2 linked regions of the Pleurocapsa sp. PCC 7327 genome follow. The protein of the gene in region 2 interacts with the protein of the main gene of each other region in a pairwise test. Links are inferred from orthologs where the notes say so. Each region holds a gene or a part of one and is shown on either strand. Other genes may lie near its edges. The genes, in order: ftsZ and rlmN.

The links.
Region 1: the proteins of rlmN (region 2) and ftsZ interact in binary tests that used the Escherichia coli proteins (3 or more experiments, as listed by UniProt). The link is inferred for Pleurocapsa sp. PCC 7327 from one-to-one orthologs.

Annotation. Positions count from the first base shown.
Region 1 is NC_019689.1:815,831-819,124, forward strand. The notes cover bases 199-3,163. They hold ftsZ (cell division protein FtsZ), read right to left. Parts: upstream 2,324-3,163; coding sequence 1,073-2,323; downstream 199-1,072. Other genes in these bases: PLE7327_RS22530 (hypothetical protein), read right to left, coding at 199-252; thiD (bifunctional hydroxymethylpyrimidine kinase/phosphomethylpyrimidine kinase), read right to left, coding at 258-1,070; PLE7327_RS03625 (cell division protein FtsQ/DivIB), read right to left, coding at 2,556-3,163. Outside these bases: more of PLE7327_RS22530, read right to left, coding at 1-198; more of PLE7327_RS03625, read right to left, coding at 3,164-3,294. UniProt on the Escherichia coli protein: Essential cell division protein that forms a contractile ring structure (Z ring) at the future cell division site. The regulation of the ring assembly controls the timing and the location of cell division.
Region 2 is NC_019689.1:502,401-505,543, forward strand. The notes cover bases 90-2,903. They hold rlmN (23S rRNA (adenine(2503)-C(2))-methyltransferase RlmN), read right to left. Parts: upstream 2,149-2,903; coding sequence 1,030-2,148; downstream 90-1,029. Other genes in these bases: PLE7327_RS23075 (hypothetical protein), read left to right, coding at 783-1,022; PLE7327_RS02155 (peptide ligase PGM1-related protein), read right to left, coding at 2,229-2,903. Also shown: more of PLE7327_RS02155, read right to left, coding at 2,904-3,143.

The sequences.
Region 1 (3,294 bases), 310 kb from region 2 along the record:
CGCTGCAATAACCTCCTGTAAATGCTGTGCGTAATGAATCACTCGTTCGATTTCTTGTCGAAGTTGTTGATTTTTCTTGACAAGTTCCCGATTTTGTGCATACAAGGTTTCTTCCCGTGCTTGAGCTATCTGAAGTTCTTCTACCAGTTCTCGATAAACGGAAAGCGGCACTGAGGGAGCATAAAAATTTGAAGAGGAAGAAAGATTTTTGGCTAAGGGGTTTGGAGACTGGCTCCGCGAATTAGCTGTCATGCGTTTTAGCTATTTTTCTCTAAGCGTAACGGGAAAAAGTGCCCCACTGGACCCGTGCCTCGACCGATATCGAGAGCATACTTTAAGGCTGTCGTCACGTAGTTCTTCGCCTGCTCGACTGCGAGCCAAAGATCTTTGCCCAAGGCTAAATTAGCCGCGATCGCTGCCGAAAGGGTACAGCCCGTTCCGTGAGTATTAGAGGTATCGACGGTTTCCGTCGTTAAAGTTTCCCAATGCTCGCCATCAAACCAAACATCAACCCCTCGCCATTCTCCCATCATACCGCCCCCTTTGACTAAAACTACCCCTGCTCCCAATTTATGCACCATTTGGGCAGCTGCTTTCATATCTTCGAGGGTATTAATTTCCAAGCCGCTTAAAAGCTGTGCCTCATAGCGATTTGGCGTAACGATTAACGCTTTAGGAATTAATTTATCGCGTAAACTCGCGATCGCGTCGTCGTCGATTAACTGGGCACCCGTGCGCGATACCATCACTGGATCGATGACCAACTGCTTCAGTTGCCACTTTTCAACTTGTTCGGCGACCGTTTCAATAATCTCTCGATTTAACAACATTCCCGTTTTCGCCGCATTGGCTCCAATATCGCTCATCACTGCCTCAATTTGAGCGGCTACTGCGGCTGGACTCATTGCCTCTACTCGCGTCACGCCTAGCGTATTTTGCGCCGTCACGCAGGTAATCGCGCTCATGCCGTGGACGCAGTGAAACGCAAAAGTGCGCAAATCCGCCTGGATTCCCGCACCGCCACCGCTATCGGAGCCAGCGATCGTTAGAGCAATAGGAACTTTACTCATTTCTAGCGTTGAAAACGCCGTTTTTGCAGGAACGGAGGAATGTCTAAACCGCCCGGCTTATTCGGTGGTGGTTCTGGTTCGGGTTGAGGTGTCGTTGGATTGACTGGATTAACGGTTGTCCTCACTTGACTTTTCGCACCAGCTTGGATTTCGCCGGAAAATCCGGTCGCGATCGCCGTAATTCGGATTTCGCCCTGCATTTTCTCGTCGATTACCGCCCCGAAAATAATGTTAGCGTTGGGATCGACGATTTCATAGATAATATCTGCCGCCGCATTAACTTCGTGCAGGGTCAAATCGTGACCGCCAGTAATGTTTAAAATCACGCCTTTAGCGCCTTCAATAGAAGACTCTAGTAGGGGAGAAGAAATCGCTGCGATCGCGCCTTCTTTTGCCCTCGATTTACCCGTGCCTATGCCGATCCCCATCAATGCCGAACCCGCGTCTGCCATAATCGCTCTGACATCGGCAAAGTCAACGTTGATCAGCCCGGGAATCGTAATGATATCCGAGATCCCTTGCACCCCTTGCCGCAGAATATCGTCAGCCATCCGAAAGGCTTCTTGCATGGGAGTTTCCGCATTAGCGACCGCAAGCAATTGATTGTTGGGAATGACAATCAGAGTATCGACTCTGCTTTGTAAGTTGCTAACGCCTTCTTCTGCGTGACTGTTGCGGCGACGACCTTCAAAGGTAAAAGGACGAGTGACCACCCCAACCGTCAGACAGCCTATTTCCTTTGCCACTTCAGCGACGATCGGAGCAGCTCCCGTCCCAGTTCCTCCTCCCATGCCTGCCGTGATGAAAACCAGGTCGGTGTTTTCTAGGGCATGGGCGATTTCTTCGCGCGATTCTTCAGCCGCTTTTTGCCCAATTGCCGGATTGCCTCCAGCGCCGAGACCTCTGGTCAATTTTTGTCCGATTTGTAAGCGTTGGGGAGCTTCTGATTGCGATAGGGCTTGGGCATCCGTATTAATTGCCCAAAACTCAATTCCAGAAACGCCGCTTTCGATCATGCGATTGACGGCATTGCATCCACCTCCGCCAACACCGATGACTTTGATTTTGGCAACGTTACTTGGCACGATTTGGTCACTCCTAAATTCTTCCCTAGGTTTCCCAGGGATCCGCTCGGTTCGATACAAGGGTAACCCAGCCGAGTTGAGGGGATAGTGATTATCCTCTTTTGCTGGAGGTTCGCTAATACTATTTAAGCTCTGATGGATCGGTCTTAATTCATTATCAAGTGTCATTGCAATCGGGAAAAGTTTATACACAAATTTTAAGGATTCGACGGTTAGGAGTAAACCTATTTACCCTATTTCTAATCTTGTGAGGTTTAACCCTCAGGTAATTTATATAACTTTATTTCTCATCTAGAAAGTTATTTCTATTTTTCTTAACGTTACGCTTTTAGACTAAAAATCTTATTTGCACTTTGTCAAGAGACTTTGCTCTAAAGTTATCGGACAGACAATATTGTTATTAGTTCCTAACAGAAGAGGGATCTTGGCGATCGCTTTTTGGCGAGTTTAGTTGGATGGTAGGGAAAGCTGGATCGCTCAAATCGATATAAGTCATTCGAGCGCTGGGAATTCGCGATGGCAACTGGCGCATTTGAGCCAAAACCGATAATTGTTCGGGAAATCGTTCGGTAAAGGAACCAAAATAAACCGTCCCCAACTCCGTGTTGAGAACGAGATTGTTAGCATTTCGCCAATCGACTTCTAGAACCTTTACAGGAGAACGAGCGACGAGCGAATACAATTGCGTCCACTGCTGGCGATAGAGATCCCGATAACCAATGACTTTAAGCGTTGGGACTTTCCAATTTTGACCCGCTTGCTCGTAGAAGCTTTTAGGGATAAAAATGCCTTGGGCATCTATAAACCCGACTTCCCGACCGGATACGGCAACGGCTACGGGTTGACGTTCGGTTACTTCGACGGTCAATTTAGGCGGCAGAATTTGACGGGTAATTTCAGCGTCGGCGATGGGAGGCGTGGCTTTGAGTCGGGCGATAATCTGTTGCGTTGGCAGTTGCCAGACGGACTGAGGTTTTTCTAGAGGAATCAGCTCGCGAATTTGCTCTTGAGAAACCAATCGATTTCCTACTATCTCCAGCGATTGTTTGCCGACTATCCATTGGGGCAATGTGACGATCCACAGCGAACCGCCAGCCGTAGCCGCGATCGCACAAAAACGCCAAATTGCTTGTAAAGCC
Region 2 (3,143 bases):
TAAAAAAATAGTTATTTTAGCTTTTATTCTATTGTTTCTACACAATACTTATAAGTTTCCAAGGTTAATTTTTTCTCAAAAGAATTTTATTCATGGTAGAGCGCAGATTGCTCATTTTTTGAAGAACTATGCCTAACAGGATGTTCCCGATCGCGTTACTTTATTTTTTCCTTATGTTAAGAAACAGCCTATTCTTTACTTTCTCTCTAGTTATTTAGAATATCAAAAACTTCGACTCGCTAAGCTTCAATTCGCTGAATCTACACATGAAACTATTTTTATTCTGAAGAGTCCCCTAAAATTTTCTAAGAATAATCTATGCGTTGCTTGGGAACCTGACTACTATTGTTATCACGCAAAAGTTCCTCAAACAGGTGACTTAATTGTAGTTTTGCCAGAGGACAAGATTTCGCCAGAAGCTTTCAAAGAGTTGCAGCAGCATGAAACTCTCTTGTTTCACTATCAATTTCTTCCTTTTAGCCCTCAGATGGATGCCTACATTTTCAGAAAAAAATTAAATATTAATTTTTTCTTAAGAAATCAGCAATTTTATCCAAGCGATCCCTCATAAACCGAACAACTCTTGTCAATCGCTCATTTGATATAAGTACTAGATTAAAAAATATAAATTCAATGGGGATCGACATTGACAAGAGAGATATGACTGGCTAACATATAAAAAGTAATTATCAAGTTTATCAAAAAAAAACTAATTAGTTACTAAAAAATAACTAATCAACTTCTTTTCAAAATTAGTTGTCACGGAATTAAAAGGTTTTAAAATGACTAAAACTTTACAAGTCCGCTGCCCAAATTGCGGCAGTCCTGCAAAACGATTTTATTTTTTAAACAACCAAATTACAGAAACTTCCTGTCCGGTTTGCGATTACCTAATGGTGAACTGCTCCGTTACGGGTAAAGTGTTAGAGTCCTACGCACCCGGCATTGCCGTGATGGACGCATCGCGATGCACCCCTATACCCACCCCTCCATCTCCGTTATCCGTAGCCACTTTTAACTGAAATCGGATTAAACTTTCGATGCCCGCAACTGTCCGCAAGCTGCATCGGCTTCCAATCCGCGAGAGTAGCGAACGCTAACGGCAATGCGTTTTTGTCTTAAGATATCCGCAAAGGCTTCGATGCGTTGGCGATCGGGACGCTGATAATCCACTTCTTGAATTGGATTATAGGGAATCAGATTGACGTGGGTTTGGAATCCCCGCAGCAGTTTAGCCAACTCTAGCGCGTGTTCCGGTAAGTCGTTTGTGCCTGCTAAAAGAATATATTCAAACGTGACTCGCCGTCCTGTTATGCGAACGTATTCCCGACAGTCGTCAATGAGATTATCTAGAGTATAGTGCTTGGCACTGGGAATGAGTCGTTCGCGCAACCGTTGGTTAGAAGCGTGAAGGCTAACCGCCAAGGTCACTTGCAGGTGATGTTGGGCAAGCTGGCGAATTTTGTTGGGGATGCCTACTGTAGAGATAGTTAGCGATCGCTGTCCGATTCCCACATCCCGATTCAAGCAATGAACCGCAGCAACGACTTCATTCAGATTCAGAAGCGGTTCTCCCATCCCCATAAAAACCCCGTTAGTAACCCGTTGCCTAAAGTCTTCTTGTACGGTCAAAACCTGATCGACAATTTCATGAGACTTTAGATTGCGGATGAATCCGCCTTTCCCCGTCGCACAAAAATCGCATGCCATCGGACAACCGACTTGAGAAGACACGCAAACGGTAAGGCGTTCTAGGGATTTTGGATTAATTGTCCCCCAGTCTCCTTGTCCCCCAGTCTCCTTGTCTCCCCCTCTTTTGAAGGTGGGAATGCCTACGGTTTCAATAATCAATCCATCGGCGAGGCGTAGGAGATACTTTCGGGTTTTATCCGAGGCAATGCTGCGATAATGGATGGTAGAACGATAAATCGGATAATCTGCAAGCGTTTCGCGCCACTGTTTCGGAAAAACGGAGATTTCCCCAAGCGATCGCGCTCCCTTTTCATATAACCACTGATGGAGTTGCTTGCCGCGATAAGCAGGCTGTCCTCGTTGTTGTACCCATGCGGTTAATTGCTCTAGAGATTTCCCTAACAAAACCTCGTTCTTGTCAGTTGCGATCGATTGCTTCTCAAGCTGGATAGTCATAGTTGTCGATGATGCCGAGCAAATACTAATATGCTCCTTATCTATTTTGACTTAGCCGCGCGATTGTTATTTTTCAACTTCTACGTCCAACTAATTGGCACACTGGAAGATAAGTGTAGATTAGAAGTATCGGACATTAGTTTTGTTTCTGCATCTAATACCTGCTCCACCTGTTGATAAAGCGCTTCTGCTTGTGCCCAAGAATTGCCGATGCATGTTAATCCTAGCTTGCCAAACTCAGATAAAGCTCCCATTAAATGAAACACCGTACCCGTTTTGGTGCTGCTGTCAAAGTGCAGGCGATATTTGGCAATGATATCCATCAAGTCGTGGGGAAGCAATCCTTGATAGTGGGGCTTTTGTAAATTATCCGAAGCAATATAATATTTTTCCCGGCGGTGTTGGCTGTAGAAGAGACCCGTTGTGTAATCGTAGTTGCCGTTAGTCAGTAACCTCAACGTCATAAATGGATGGGTCGTTCCCCCTTTGCGCAGGTTAATTTCAATTGCCTGAATCTCCCATTCCGGAGAATTTCCTGGCTGGCGAACCGCAATGAAATCGACCCCGTACCGTTCCATGGCTCCTCTTCTGGCAAGGGCTTGTCCGACTTTCATTCCCAATTCTTGCAAGCGCAACCGATAGGCATCGTTCGCCGGAAAGCGACAGCCGAGGTAAATTTGACCGTCGGGGCCGCCGAGAATTTGGTCGTGGGTGGAGAGGATTTCTACTTTTCCAGTTGGGTCGATATAGCCTTGGACGCTGGGCGATCGCTTTTCTTCCCCTTCGATAAACGCCTCCACGATCGCTCCCAATTCGGGAAGGCGGCTGGAAAAGGTAGCCCAGGTTTCATCTTTGGCTTGAAAACTCAAATTTTCCAGATGCTCGCGCAATACGACTATTCTCTCGGCTTGGGTTGCCCGTCCCGGTGCGACATGTTGAATCGGTCGTAAATCGAGTACTGCGTTTCCTTCCCCAGAGAAGCCTTCATTGAGTTT